DNA from 3 places in the Paenibacillus sp. LT-B23 genome. Region 2 is predicted to be linked to each of the others. Evidence: riboswitches for the same ligand, from Rfam matches in the RefSeq annotation. Region 2 holds a riboswitch; each other region holds the start of a gene.

Region 1 (5,069 bases), on a different contig from region 2:
AAGACGGGAACGGCTTCGATGAAAGACCTGCAAGGATTGCCAATGATTATTTTTTCCAAAGGAACCTGGTACCGCAGTCTGACCGATGACCTGTTCCAGCGCAGCGGCATCATGCCAGATATCCGTATGGAAATTGACTCGTTCGAGGCGATTGTGCGCCTGCTGCCAACCTGCAAGGCTTCCGCATTGCTGCCCAAATCCTACTTGCGCAGCGAGCTGCTGCGGGATAATGGGCTAACGGCGCTGTACTTGCCTGATTTGAAGGAGACACGGCGCACCACCTCCCTTATCTACTCGGAGACGACCGATCTGGGGCCGACAGCACGGCGCTGGATCAGCGAGACACGTGCATCGTTTGCGGGCTATCGTATGGTGTAGAGGAGATCAGCCTTCCTCGTTCACGTTAACAACCTCGTCCTCGAAGCGGCCGATATTGTCATTGGAGCCGATGATAACCATAATATCGTCCGCTTTTAGCCGATCCATCGCTGTGGGTGCAATCAGGATACCATTCGCCGTATGAAGCGCTACGATGCTGCAACCAAAGCGAGTGCGGGCATTCAGCTCAGATAACGTTTTGCCATGCAGACATGCAGGAACGTTGAGTTCCACAATACTGTATTCCTTGGACAGCTCCAAATAATCAAGCAAGTTAGGCGTAACCAGTTGGTGCGCAACCCGTATCCCCATATCCCGCTCGGGATAAATGACCCGGTCCACACCGAGCTTTTCCAACGCCCGTCCGTGCAGCACAGAAATCGCTTTGGCAACGACTTTGCTCACACCCAGTTCTTTTAGCAAAATGGCAGCCAGGATGCTAACCTGAATATCATTCCCAATCGCAACAATGCCGCAATCGAAATTGCGAATGCCTAGCGATCGTAACGAATCCTCGTCTGTAGCGTCCGCTACGACGGTATGCGTCAACAGCTCACTCATACTATCCACAATATCCTCATTCTGGTCAATGCCAAGCACCTCGCATCCCATATCCACCAATTGCAAAGCCAGGTTTGAGCCAAAGCGTCCCAAACCAATAACCACAAACTGCTGCGTTTTCATATCTACTCGAAAACTCCCTTATCTGAATCAATTTCACAAATGATTAAGCCAACAAAATGTATACTACATATAGACAAATCAAACCATTTTGATCTATATGTACTCTTTATTAAAGCTACTGAGGGTATTATGAAATTGATTCATCCTATAATCATTTTGCCTTCCGGATGACGATATAATTCCTTACCCTTTTTCGGAGTCAGTGCATAAGCCAGTGTGAGCGGACCCAATCTGCCGGCAAACATCGTCAGGGTAATGACCAGCTTGCCTATAACCGTTAAATCAGGTGTAAGCCCCATAGACAATCCCACCGTACCAAATGCAGACACCGTCTCGAACAATATCATCAGAAAATGATGATCCTCGGTTGCTGACAAAATCATCGTCACCCCAATGACAAACAGCAGTCCCAGCAATGTAATGGTCAAAGCCTTGTAAATTCGCCCCTGCGCAAGCCGGTATTTGAACAGCACAATATCCTCCCTGCCCCGCAGCATCGAAATCACGGCTCCAATGAGCAACGCAAACGTTGTCGTCTTAATCCCGCCTCCCGTAGAGCCAGGAGAAGCACCAATAAACATCAATATAATAATGAAAAACTGCGTGGCCTGTCGCAAGCCAGCGATATCTAACGTATTGGCACCTGCGGTGCGGGGCGTTACGGATTGGAATAAAGATCCCAGCAGCTTCCCCCCCCAATCCAGCGAGCCCAGTGTCTTCGGATTAGTAAACTCGAATACAAAGATGACAAGCGTGCCGACTACAATCAGGGCAGCCGTCATACTGAGTACCACCTTGGTATGCAAGGAAAGTCTCCCGCGCTTGCGGTATTCTACCAGGTCCGACATCACCACAAAGCCGATGCCACCCGAAATAATTAGAAACATAGCTGTAAAATTAACAATAGGATCATACACATAACCTGTCAGGCTGCGAAAGTGACCGAATAAATCAAAGCCTGCATTGTTAAACATCGAAATCGCATGCCAGATCCCAAAATAAATCGCCCTGCCCATGGGCATATCAAAGGACCAGCGAATGGCGAATATCGTGGCGCACACGCCCTCAATGATTAGCGAGTACAGCAACACTCTGCGGATCAATCCGACAATTCCCTCAACAGAAGTCTGATTCATCGCTTCCTGCAAAATCAGGCGCTCCCGCAAGGAAATGCGGCGCTTGAACACCAGCGCAATCAAGGTAGCCATCGCCATAAAGCCGAGACCACCAATCTGAATCAGCGCAGCGATAACCACCTGACCAAAGGTGGTAAAGAAGATACCCGTATCCTTAACAACAAGACCTGTAACACAGGTTGCGGAGGCGGCTGTAAACAAAGCATCTATAAATGCAAGCGGCTTTCCCGTTGTATTGGAAATCGGCAGCATTAACAACAAGCTGCCTATAAGAATGATAATGGCAAAGCCCACAACGAATATCTGCGGTGGAGAAAGCCGAAGCCATCTTGCATTGGGATTCATCTATTTATCACTGCTCCTACTTGGTGAATTATGAGCATGGAGACGCTCCGGGTGCAGATTGTTCTTCCGATTGCTGTTACCCCCGGATTTTTTTCTGATTTTATAAGCCCTTTTAATGGTTAAAATCCGGTTATAAAGGCAAACGCTTCGCTTCTTCAGAACAATTCTGCCCCTCCGCTACTGCCAGCTCATAAAATCACCAATCTCTTTTCAGTTTCTTTAGTCCGTTTCTTTTAGAGACAACAGCGATCGGAAGATCAAATGGATCGCGAAGCGGACTTAACTCAGCTACGTTTTAATAACACAAAAAAAGACACCGGAAATCCGAGTGCCTGACTTGGTTCCTGCTCACAGCCTACGAGGTTAGCTGACGGATTCGGGCTGCACAGTATGCCCTATTCACACTTCCGGTCCGGGACCGGCTGTAAAATTCACCCCAGTAACATGGTTCCCCCGTTTTCCTATGGAAATTCGGCTCAAATGTATATCGTTACCTATATATTTCATATGCATTGTCTCAACAGATTATAATCCTTCTATATACAGAGCACAAAACCGATTTCTTCGAAATAACGTTAAATTAGCGGTAATTTGAGAATAGTCCACCTTTAATCGCAGCTTATCTTATTTTATTGAAACTTTATAGTGCTTTCACTCCATTTTCATGAATATCCTAGGTCTGTTGGCGGGAACCTGTGCAGTATGATATCTTTAATGGATGTTCTTATTTACAGATTAAGGAGGAAACTCATGAATCCTATCGGGAAACCGGTCGTGCTCACGGCCAACTTCAAAAGATTAGGCTTGCTGGGCGGGATTGGCCTGATTTGCTTTTTTGTCTTTCAATTGCTTATTCCCTCGTTTAGTAATCCGAATCCGGAAGCACTGACGAATGCCAAGGTCATCAGCAAGCAGGAAGCAGTCATACACGCGCTGGACTTCGCCCGCTCCGAGCTGGGCTATACCGAATCGCAGCCGGAAAAGCCTGTCGTGACCTATCAGGCCGAAACGGACCTGTACGGTTATTTATCCAGAGAAAAGCTGCTTCAACAGTATGACCGTACATGGAAAAAAAGTTATCCTTACGAAACCTTCCGGGTCGATTTACCGGAACCTTCTTCCAAAAGCAAAGTGCAAGTTCATGTGGATTTGTCCACAGGCAAAGTCGTCAGCTTTAAACGAATTACCTCCAGCACCAGTTACACACAAGCTGATATTTCTACGGATGAGCAAGCACGTAGCAGGCTTGTACGTGCAGCCGAGGGAGACATGACGCTGGAAGCAAAGGAGCAGGCAGCGGCAACCTGGGTAAAACGCTTTGGCTTTAAACCATCGGACTTGAAGCTTGCGACATCCGAAGGCGAGGGCGGATTGAAGTACACCGTAAACGACAAAAAAATTGGCTCCTCTGTGCTTACGCTGGCGTTTACGTTTGAAGACGGAAATGTTCGCTCGTTTACACAGAGCTTTTCCGCCCCATCGTCCTATACGGATTATGTCAAAAAGCAAACGTACTGGGCTAACTGGATGACCTACGCAGGCTATGCCTTATTTAGCTTGGTATTAGGCATACTTGCCATCGTATACGCCTCACTCACACGACGCCACACTTCCTTTGTACGTGGCATTGTGCTGTCCATTGTATATTTTGCTGCCAGTATGGCAGGGACATTTAACATACTGCCTATACTGCAAGCAGAAGCAGGCGGTCGGGGAGCACTTATATTTCTTATGATTTTGCAAGTTGTGGTTTCCTTCGTAATGGCTGTAGCGATCTACTTCTCCTTGGTCGGCGGTGACGGGCTGATGAGCAGGGTTGGACTGAATGCCTGGCCACGCGCCAAAGAGCCGGGCTACGGGCTGTATGTGCTTCGCAGTATGTATGTGGGCTACTTGTGGGCCTTTATTTTACTCGGTGTACAATCCATTTTGTTCTTTGTGCTGGAGCGTACGTTTAATACGTTCTCCACAACAGATGCCACACAATCTCCTTACAATATGGCCTATCCATGGTTACTGCCGATTATGGCATGGATGGCAGGCATTGGAGAGGAAGCCGTATACCGTCTGTTTGGTATCCCGATGGTGAAAAAGATGGTGAGAAATACTTTTGTTGCCTGTCTGATTACCACGCTGATTTGGGCATTGGGACACACACTGTATCCAATCTATCCGGTCATTTCCAGACCTATCGAGCTGACCTTCCTTGGATTGCTGTTCAGTTTTGTGTTTCTGCGTTACGGCTTTATTGCCGCCATGTTCAGCCACGTTATTTTTGACAGCATTCTGATGGGTCTTAGCGTGATGAGTCTGGGAGACATGGTAAACCTGACCGCAGGTTTGTTCTGGATCGTATTGCCGGCTATTGTGGGCTACATCATTTACTGGTTTAGTCCAAAGAAGCCAAATCGAGTCATGTTTGAGCCCATAAAAAAAGAAGAGCCGTATTCTACGACTCCTCCTCCCGAAGGGCAGCTATAATCTGACGCGCAAGCTTATCACCAATAGAGAGAGGCCGGAAGTCTT
Region 2 (5,069 bases):
GCTTTTCAGGTTATTCGAAATGGTCTTGCGACGTTGAGCAAAGGAAGCATGAACGACTTCGAAGAAATGCTGCTCATCCACCACCTCTACCGGAGGCACTTCCCGCACACGCAGACGGATGACCGCCGATTCTACATTCGGCTGAGGAATAAACACCGTATTCGGTACGATGCAGACCAGTTCAGGCTCGCTGTAATATTGCACTGCAATACTCAAACTGCCGTAGTCTTTCGTCCCAGGAGACGCAGCCATACGCTCAGCCACTTCCTTTTGGATCATGACGACGATATTCTCCAGAGGGAGCTTGTCCTCCAACAGCCTCATCAGAATCGGTGTAGTGACGTAGTACGGCAGATTAGCGACGACGCTCACTTTACTGACCCCAGCAAAATCGGAAGCGAATACCTCGCGCAAATCCAGCTTCAGCACATCTCCGTGGCGTACCTTCACATGCTCATAAGGGGCCAGTACCTCTTCGAGAATAGGTAAGAGCCGCTGGTCAATCTCGACAGCAGTAACTACCTTGGCTGATTGCGCCAGCTTCTCGGTCAAAGCGCCAATCCCTGGACCGATCTCAAGTGCACCCTTCGTATCGTCCAATCCCGCAGCATTCACGATCTTGTTCAGAATATTTTGATCAATCAGAAAATTTTGTCCCAAGCTCTTTTTGAACGAAAACCCGTGCCGCTGAATAATCTCCTTCGTGCGCCGCGGTGTTGCTATATCTTGAATCCCTGTCATACGGATATCACAATCCTTCACTTTCAATTTGTGCCAGCGCACCAGCAAATTCCTCACGGCTGATCTGGAACACAGCGAGCCGTTTATGTAGCTGCTTACCATTACAGTAACCAATCCCCAGCACATTACCCAAAGCCATACGCCGTGCAGCAGCATTTGGGTGGGTAATAAGTCCGGCGTCAATCAGATCCGCCCAATCGATTAGAGGATCAGCCCCTTCCACCGTCGTATGCACTCGTGCGAGAGCGTGTCTGATCGCTTCAGGCGAGGCATTCTCTACGCCAATATCCCCTTTGCGCGTCGCTTCCGCCTCCGGTATAAAGGCCTGCTTGCAACCGGGCACCTTGGAGGCGATAATTTTGCGGATGCGCTCCCCTGCATGATCGGGATCGGTCAAAATAATGACACCCCGCCGCTCCTGTGCCAATGCAATTTTGCGCAGCGTCATTTTATTGATGGCGGAGCCGCCCGTTTCTATCGTATCCGCCTCGACAGCACGGCGAATAGCCACCGTATCATCCCGACCCTCTACCACGATCACTTCCTTGATCATTTGCGTTTCCCTCCACTACTACACAGTAAGCTATATTCATCTTTCCCTGCTTTTGAAAACAAAATAAGAAGAGGATATCCTCTTCTTAGCATGGCATAACTATGACGTTAATAGTATCGCATTGACCCAAACATATACAACACGTTTTTAGTTCATTTCAGGCTTCACGGGTCCAATCACATATACGGTTTTTCCGTGCTTCCGACCAAACTGATTGGCTTGACTCAAACTCTCATAATACACATCGATTTTGTGGCCTTTAATCGCGCCACCGGTATCCTCCGCACGGCGGAAGCCCACCCCTTCAATATACACCCACCAGCCGATTGGAATCACACTTGGATCGACAGCAATGGTGCGCCCTTCCGTGACACGCGTGCCGGATGCGGTACGTGTACCGATACCTGACTCCTGTGAGGAATACGCCGTCATGGAGACGTTTTGTAATACTTTACTGTATTTGAAATTCACACCTGCTTTACGGACAGCATTGCCCGAACTAACCCGTGTTGCCTTAACGGCATCTTCGGGACCGACGGAAGCAGCCAGAACGACCGGTTTTTTCTTCGTTCCTACCGCAATCACCTTATCCACACGATTTTGCGCGACTTCCTTGTTTACCAGTTGCTTGGATACCAATTTTCCGTCATGGTATACCTTTTGAACATGCTGGACCACAACACCCGTTTTACCGCTTTGGATGACCCGATTATCGCCTTTATAGAGACTCGGATCGGCCGTTTTGATGACCTGATAAGGCACCTGTTGCTTCTGTTCGACCTGCTGTTTCTTCACACGGACGATTTTTATGTCCATGTTAGACGAAACAGAGGCATCCAGAGCAGGGTAAACTTTATCATTTGACGATAATTTATAGCCCGAGGTGCGAATGGCACCCTCTACTGTATTTTCTGTTGTGTACAACTTTTTCGTCTCATTGCCTGAGGATACTTTGACCTGATTGGCACGTTTGATAACTACGCGATCCCCATCCTGAACTGCTCCGTTCAGCGGCATCGAAACCGTATCATGCGGCTGAAGTGAAATCGAATGCTCTTTGAGCAAATCTTGGAGCTGGGATTCCCGGGTTTCTACCGCAGATGCCTTACCATCGATGACAAAAAAGACCTGTTTTTTAGATTGAGTGTACACCAGAATTGAAATCATAATCGTTAGTGCGATTAGAAAAATAGCAACCAAAGCAGCCTGGCGCACATTTTCTTGCTTCCAACGCAATACGTAAGACATGCTGGATGAGCGTGACTCATGGGTCTCCTGTTTTTGGAAAATGCCCATTTCCTCCGTCCTCCTTACATAGCCCGCCGTCTGGAGTAAGACATAGTTGAGATTGACGTGACTATAACAGATTTTCTACAAGACAAGCCCGTACTGCGACTGTCCTGCACCATGTACCCGTCTTCGCGGCATGCTGTCCTCCCCTGTTTAATCACAGTATGATGACAGATTTTCTTTTATTCACAACAAAAAAAGCCAGAGAAAGAGACTAGAGAGCTCTTTCGTGGCTTCCGACATGTGCGAATATGCGGAAAAATCATGCACGAGATGGCTTCTCTCTTGTTACGCTTACGGGGTTAGCTGTCGGGTTCGGACGTAGAGAGACGCCCTAGCTTGGGTCAACCGCTCATGGCGGTCGCCTTCACATTCACCCCGAAGACCCAGAAAGAAATCAAAATACGGCCCCTCCACCTGTTCAATCCCATCCGGGAAAGGAATCTAGGTCGAGCCGGCTGGCGGAAGAGACGTTCCCTTCTTGCCCATACACCGGACGTACAGTAAGCCATATCGGTTCCCCCGTTCCCTGTAAAAGGGACTCAGCGAGACTGGTTCATGAAATGAGCTGTTGGTGTTTACATTCAAACAACAATTCACTGAAAAGATGATATCCTGTTTCTATGCATGTTGTAAAGCAGGTTTCAAGTACATTTTCTAAAATATTCGGTTAAAATATTGTAATATTCTCGAGTTTCCTGCAACAAATTCATGATTAGCTTCGTCTATCTCATTATTTTGATTGATTTCTTCACTTTTTTACTTAATGTCAAATCGTTCCAAGGCATTTTGGGTCGTTATTGACACTAATTCCTCCACCGCTATTCCCTTGATTTGGGCAGCCGCCTCTGCGACCAGTCCCACATGTGCGGACTCATTTCGCTTCCCGCGGAACGGATGCGGTGTCAGGTAGGGCGCGTCCGTTTCAATGAGCAGACGGTCCAGCGGCACCTGTGCCAGTACCTCCTTTGGCTGCTTGGCATTTTTGAACGTTATCGGCCCGCCAAAGGAGAGGTGAAAGCCCATATCCAGCACCATTTTAGCCGTCTCCCAGCTCCCGGAAAAGGAGTGCATCACTCCGCCTACCTCACTCGCTTTTTCTTCACGCAAAATCTTAACAATATCTTCATGCGCATCCCGGTTATGGATGACAATAGGCATGTTCAGCTCACGAGCCAGTCCAATCTGGTTGCGTAGCACCCGATGCTGTACATCCTTCGGCGACGTATCCCAATAATAATCCAGGCCAATCTCTCCGATCGCCACGACTTTTTTATGACTGCATAACGATGCAATCCATTCCAGATCGCCTTCCTGCATCGTGATCGCATCCTGTGGATGCCATCCAATTGCCGCATAAATAAAATTATACGTTTCGGCCAATTTCATGGTAGACGGAATGGTCTCACGGTTAAATCCGATATTAATCATTCGGGTCACTCCCGATTCGACAGCGCGTGCTATAACTTCTTCGCGGTCTTCGTCAAATTGCGGCGCATCCAAATGAGTGTGAGTGTCGAATAAATTCAAGGTTTTTTGTCTCCTTTATTACTTTATTTGGCATATAATTGTCTATTGTTTGACAAAATAATTCCTTATTTCGGCAGGAAGCTTGTCCTTTACCCCATCCAATTTATTTTGGGGATAGTACATGTGATATTTTCCCCGGTGAATGCCGCTAATGGAGCGCACAATTTCCGACACTTCGGAAATTTCTCTCACTTCTCCTTTACGTCCCAGGAGTAAAATCTGGTTGTCCGTCGAGCCACCCTGCCGAAACACATCATAAGGAAGATCCGTCGGAAAATCAATTTCCAGATCATATTCCGGATGCAGACCAACCAGCTCTAGCGCTGTCCGAATGTTGTCAATGGTATCTGTATCCATATTTTCGATCTCTACATATTTATACAGCTTGCGATCCATAAAACGGGTACTCAAATCGCTTAAAATCTCGTCCTTTTCCCGTTTCCACTGACTGAACACTGTCTGAATCAAAGACTCGTCGAGCATCAAATATTGTTCCACCGTAAGCTCTCCCCGAAAGAGGTCTGGCAATGGATCCAGCAGAAAACTAAACTTATATCCGTTTCTAAATAGCTCCTTTGCCCGCTTGAAAATTTTACGTAATAAAATTTCCGAGCTGCGCGTCACAGGGTGAAAATAAATTTGCCAATACATCTGATAGCGCGACATCAGATAATCCTCTACCGCATGCATACCTGACTCCTTCACAACAATTCTTCCATTATGAGGACGCAGCAGTCGTAAAATACGATCCAAATCTATGGTGCCATAATTGACGCCTGTTGAGTGCGCATCCCGCAGCAAATAATCCATACGGTCCGCATCCAGTGGGCTTGTGACCAGGTTTACGACAATCGGCTTGTCGTACGTTTTGGCAATTACCGCAGCCACCTTCGCAGGAAGCTCCTCATCGACTTGCCGCAGCACAGCGTTAATCTCCGTATTCCCCAATACAATC
Region 3 (5,069 bases), on a different contig from region 2:
ATGCTCCTCGTGCGGTTCATGTCTTTTTTTACTCACCGGAATCCCCATCCTTCTTGGTCAGGGTAGCCCGTTCGGTTGGAGTCAGGAATATCGTCAGCTTCTGGCTGATTGCAATGGTGGATATACCTGATTGAATTGAGAGCAGGCCTTCGACCATCATCAATTTAAGCTCCACTTCTTTTTTTGATAACCGTTTCAACTTATTGGACATTGGATGCCACAGGACATAACCTGTAAAAATACCGAGCAACGTCGCAATAAAGGCTGCCGCGATGGCATGAGACAGCTTGGCCATATCACTAAGATCGGCCAGAGCGGCAATCAGACCTACGACGGCACCGAGTACCCCGAGCGTTGGAGCGTACATACCAGCCTGAGAGAAAATCAGCGCGCCGGAGCGGTGTCGATCCTCGGTAGCGTTAATGTCCTCCATTAGAACGTCACGTACGAATTCCTGATCATTACCATCAATAATCATACGCATACCACCACGCATAAAGGGATCGTCGATCTCCTCTACCTTGGATTCCAGCGCAAGCAGACCTTCGCGACGGGTAATGGATGCCCATTCGGTAAACGTGCCGATGAGCTCTTTACGGTCCAAAAGCTTTTGTTCCGTGAAAATAACCTTGAACAGCTTCGGAATCCGTTTGATTTCTTCCATCGGGAAGGCCATAAAAATACTTGCTGCCGTTCCGACAAAAATAATCATGTAAGCAGCGGGGTTGTTGACCAAGTTGATCACTGGCGCGCCTTTGAGAATCATCCCGACGACCAATGACACAATCCCGAGTACAAGTCCGATAATGGTTGAAATTTGCATGATACACCTCATCCATGAGAATAGATTTTGAATCCTTTCATGCCGCCGGGGTCGTCCTTGCCCCAGGCACGTCATTACAAGACGGATTATAGTATTTATCGACAAAACTCTCTTTTTTGTTAAGTACGAATTTCCGGTATAATAAGGTGATTATCTAATGAATGGTGGAAGAATTGGAGGAAATGGCATGGGAGTGAAGCACGGACGGGAGTATGAACAAATTTTGAACGATTTGACAGAGGCTGTGGGACACATTCCGGATAGCTATGAATTTTTCGAAATGGAAGCAGAAGATTGGGACAGGCTGGACCCGGCAGGGCATCAGGAAGTCAATGAAGCGCTGGCTGAAGACCTGTTTTATGCGCTGGGTACAGAGCCCGTTATCGCTGTGGGCAGCGGCGTTGTCATCTATGAACCGGAGCAGCACCGTATCTATGTGCTCATTGGGGATGAGGAGCTAACGTCGGTACCTTTGATTTGAACAGGTCCGTCTTATGGATTTATCAACGGGGCCGTGGTAATATGGACACCACTATATTGTAGTTTTAGTCGCATTCAAAGCGGCTGAAAGGCTTCCGTATAAACGGGGAGGAGTCGTAACATGCCTTTTACACAAGAAGAGATTGAAGCACATCTGGAGAAGCTGGAGGGCTGGGAACTGGAGGAAGGACGCTGGATTGTCCGCAAATATAATTTTTCCAGTTTTATGAAAGGGATTGCATTCGTGGATGAAGTTGCTGCTATATCGGAAGCATTTAATCATCATCCATTTATTACGATTGATTATAAGACCGTGACCCTGCGCTTAACCTCCTGGGATGACGGTGGCATTATGGCCGTAGATATTAAGGAAGCCCAACAATATAATGAAGCTTTTGAGAAAATGCGTAGCAGTCATTGAGCTGATCATGGTCTGCCATATGATAAAAGCGCCTTCGATATACAACAATGCCGTTGTATGCCGAAGGCGCTTTTATCATTGAACACGAGGTTGGGGGTCAGGATGATATACCATACAATGAAACGGCTTTTTGCCATCGGGAGTCTGACGTTCATAGGTATCCGTAATCTCAAATCCGGCTGCCTTGTAAGCCCGAATGGCGCGCCCATTCCAGGTCAGTACCTCCAGATCAATTTCATTCTCCGGGTTGCGTCGTCTGGCTTCCTCGGCAATGGCACGGACAAAATCGGCTCCTCTGCCATGTCCACATAATTGGGGGTGCATTCCCAGACCCAGCCGGGTCACTCCAATCATCGGGAAATATTGAGCAAATCCGGTTAGCGTATTCTCGTCATCCAGTACAGCAACATATTGCTCTTGGCGAAGCGTGGGGCTTCCAAATTCGACTTCAAGTGCCTTCATTTGTTCCCAAGGTAGCCAGCCGTATATGTTGTAGGGTGGATCATAGCGCCACTCACATATCGCAGCCGCCTGCTGTTCGTCCATCGGTACGATCCGGTAGTTAGATATTGAGGCCGGCATGTCTCCCCATCCTCCTTTTACAAGTACTTAAACCATTAACAACAGATTGTAGACAAGTTGCAGGGGATTGGCAAGCGGTGTTTATTTCATACCCAAGTCGGGTATACATTCAATAGGAAGGCTTTACTGCTCATATGCTCCCCCAGCCGTGACGGTAAGACCGACGATGTTCGCAAAATCTGAAACCTTTTGAGGTGTCAGTTCGTCAGTAACGATAAAGTTTCTGATGTTGTGGACATAAAAAACCGCAATTCGATTCCGGCCAGAATCAAATTGCGGCTCAGGGTTAGCTTGCTGTTCGTTAGTTATTCTACGTTGTCGTCATCAGGAGTTTCAGAAGCTACAGCGTGGTAAGCGTCTGTGCTCATAATTCTTTTAGCACCGACATAGCGGTTAGCGTAATAGTTTTCGTTCAGTGAGCTAACAACTACACCACGTGAAGATGAGGAGTGGGCAAATTTCCCTTCACCTACGAAGATACCTACATGGGAAATGCCTCTTCCTGTGGTGTTGAAGAACACCAGGTCACCAGGTCTCATTTCGTCGCGGGATACGGAAGATCCCATTTTGAATTGTGATCCAGATTGATGGGGCAGATTAATTCCCAGTTTGTGATATACATACATTGTGAAGCCGGAGCAATCGAACCCGTCGAGTGTAGTGCCTCCGCTTCTGTAGTTCGTTCCTTTGGCATCTTGGATGACCTGGTCCATCTTAGAGTCTGCAAATGCACTTCCTCCACCGAATGTAAAAGATGTAAAGGCAATGGCGAGACCCATGGCTGCGATCGTTAGCTTCTTCTTCAAAAAAAATATACCCCTTCCAATGCCTGCGAGGTTAGCTTAAGGATTCGGTAGAAGGTTCCCCTATGACCACTCTGTTGCGAGATCAATTCACCCAAACTGGTTCCCCCGCTTCCCAGGTGCCAGGAATTAGGCTTAACTTAAGATGTGCACCTTGGAGAGCAGTATTCACGATAACGATGTTTTTAAGGTAAAGGTTACAATAAAGATTACAAAGTTGTTACTATCAGTTCACTGCGATTATTGTAACAAAGTCGGCTGGCTTTGGCAAATGTTTCATCGCAAAAAGTTACAAAAAAATCTGCTCCCTTTATCGCGGGAACAGATTTTGTTAAGAGTATTCAGTTATGTGCCGTTTGCCTGGATATGACTGGAGATGGATAGTTGTCTTTGGACAGCCAGAAATTGTTCGGGAGGAACGGAGTGAAGGTTCAACCTCTGCCGGAGATATCGGTATGCCATAGTCGGTACTGTGAACTGATGTGCCATAGCCTGACCAGACTGGTAACAAAATGATACGTTTGCTGGAGAATGAGTGCCAGCATGCCAGTCCAAATCATCGCCATCGTGCCGAATAGACCAAGGACGAGCAGTACACCTGCACCGAGCAGAAGCGAAATACCGATAGCCGGGAGGATTTGGCGAAAGAAGGCAAGCAGCGACGATAGTATGGCGTGACCACCTACGGTGCCTAGCTGCATGTACAGGATGCACTGGCGGATGAACCAGCCATAAGCAATCCAACCGATGGCATAGGGCAGCACATGCAGGAGATAGGCGGGAGATTGCAGCGTCCCTGCCACGATAGGGTAGAGCTTTGGCACCACCCAGAAAGCAGGGAGCAGCAGGAGTCCAAGCTCGATGACGTAATAGATCAGCGATGACAAGCCATGACGTTTCATTCCGCGGAAAAAGGACAGACTCTGTGGCTCGGTCGCATGGGTGTGCAGACTTTGGTATATTCCCGCCCGGATGAAGGGGGTAATCAGTGTACGCAGCACCGTTGCCCCCAGTAGTATCCACAGATACATATGAACCTCTCGGTTGTCCGTCAGGGCAATCTGGCTCTCCATCCAAAACAACGTCTGTCCCAGTTCATTTTGACCCTGATCGGGGTAGCGCAGCAGCAGGGGAGTAACGGCGGATTGTACCAGCCGATAGAGAAAAACGCCCCATAGCAGTCGATACAGAAACAGAATGATGACAATATAAAATTGTATGCGCACAAGCGCCCAGCCTTCTTTTATAACAGTACGCATCTATAGACACCTCACCATGACAGACTTCCAAGCAGTGTCTCCAGCAGCTTGGTTACACTTATGCTCCAACGGGTCTGGGTTTTTTCGTTCAGTTCGGCCTTCAGGCTGTTGTTGATATGCTTGTTCTCCAGCGCAATCGTGTACAGTGGATCAACAATCACATGGGAGACCGGAGATGCGCTTTTTAGTCGATAGGTGGTGCTTTTGCCCGTGCCGTCCCATGCCTTAAATATCGTTGTGCCGTCCTTGAAGGTAAATTGAACAGGGACCTTGGGATAATCCGCCCCTTTTTTGCTGAGTGTAATGGTTGCTTCGTATCCATTGGCCAGCTTGCGGTTCGTAATGCGATCCACTGAAAAATCCGCCATCTGGCCGTCGTATACATATTGTTCAAAATAGTGGCTCCACGAACGTCCGGTGACTCTTTCGACGATACGCTGAAAATTCTGCGAGGATGGATGCTTGAATCGGTAGGTCTGGACGTAGGTACGCATAATGCGATCCATTTTTTTCGCGCCGACCTGTCGTTCAATGCCACGCAGCACCAGTTTGCCCCGAGAATAGGCATTTTGTGCATATTTAGCAGCCGAGCCGTACTTCCAAGACTCACGGTTTAACGGCTGAGGGGATGATACCTGTCCAGACTGTAACGGCAAGTTAGGGACGAGCCCATATTCCTGCTCCATGAGTCGTTCCTCTGC

What was found. A riboswitch is a leader RNA that binds a small molecule or an ion and turns the genes downstream of it on or off. The one in region 2 is predicted to bind cyclic di-AMP.
Region 1: linked by a shared signal. The riboswitch ahead of ACWXW9_RS16605 (TrkH family potassium uptake protein) and the one ahead of ACWXW9_RS24675 (resuscitation-promoting factor) in region 2 are both predicted to bind cyclic di-AMP.
Region 3: linked by a shared signal. The riboswitch ahead of ACWXW9_RS26465 (C40 family peptidase) and the one ahead of ACWXW9_RS24675 (resuscitation-promoting factor) in region 2 are both predicted to bind cyclic di-AMP.

Annotation. Positions count from the first base shown of each region.
Region 1 is NZ_JBSQBM010000012.1:144,874-149,942, reverse strand. Features, by position in the region: gene ACWXW9_RS16615 (LysR family transcriptional regulator) at 1-378, shown strand, start outside; gene ACWXW9_RS16610 (potassium channel family protein) at 385-1,062, opposite strand; gene ACWXW9_RS16605 (TrkH family potassium uptake protein) at 1,203-2,543, opposite strand; cyclic di-AMP (ydaO/yuaA leader) riboswitch at 2,881-3,030, opposite strand; gene ACWXW9_RS16600 (CPBP family intramembrane glutamic endopeptidase) at 3,294-5,024, shown strand; gene uvrC (excinuclease ABC subunit UvrC) at 4,993-5,069, opposite strand, start outside.
Region 2 is NZ_JBSQBM010000025.1:80,551-85,619, forward strand. Features, by position in the region: gene rsmA (16S rRNA (adenine(1518)-N(6)/adenine(1519)-N(6))-dimethyltransferase RsmA) at 1-741, opposite strand, end outside; gene rnmV (ribonuclease M5) at 749-1,294, opposite strand; gene ACWXW9_RS24675 (resuscitation-promoting factor) at 1,442-2,590, opposite strand; cyclic di-AMP (ydaO/yuaA leader) riboswitch at 2,860-3,142, opposite strand; gene ACWXW9_RS24680 (TatD family hydrolase) at 3,344-4,114, opposite strand; gene ACWXW9_RS24685 (HD domain-containing protein) at 4,157-5,069, opposite strand, start outside.
Region 3 is NZ_JBSQBM010000030.1:43,108-48,176, reverse strand. Features, by position in the region: gene motB (flagellar motor protein MotB) at 1-36, opposite strand, end outside; gene motA (flagellar motor stator protein MotA) at 29-823, opposite strand; gene ACWXW9_RS26480 (hypothetical protein) at 1,011-1,304, shown strand; gene ACWXW9_RS26475 (4a-hydroxytetrahydrobiopterin dehydratase) at 1,425-1,724, shown strand; gene ACWXW9_RS26470 (GNAT family N-acetyltransferase) at 1,800-2,306, opposite strand; gene ACWXW9_RS26465 (C40 family peptidase) at 2,612-3,112, opposite strand; cyclic di-AMP (ydaO/yuaA leader) riboswitch at 3,118-3,255, opposite strand; gene ACWXW9_RS26460 (hypothetical protein) at 3,541-4,368, opposite strand; gene ACWXW9_RS26455 (M1 family metallopeptidase) at 4,380-5,069, opposite strand, start outside.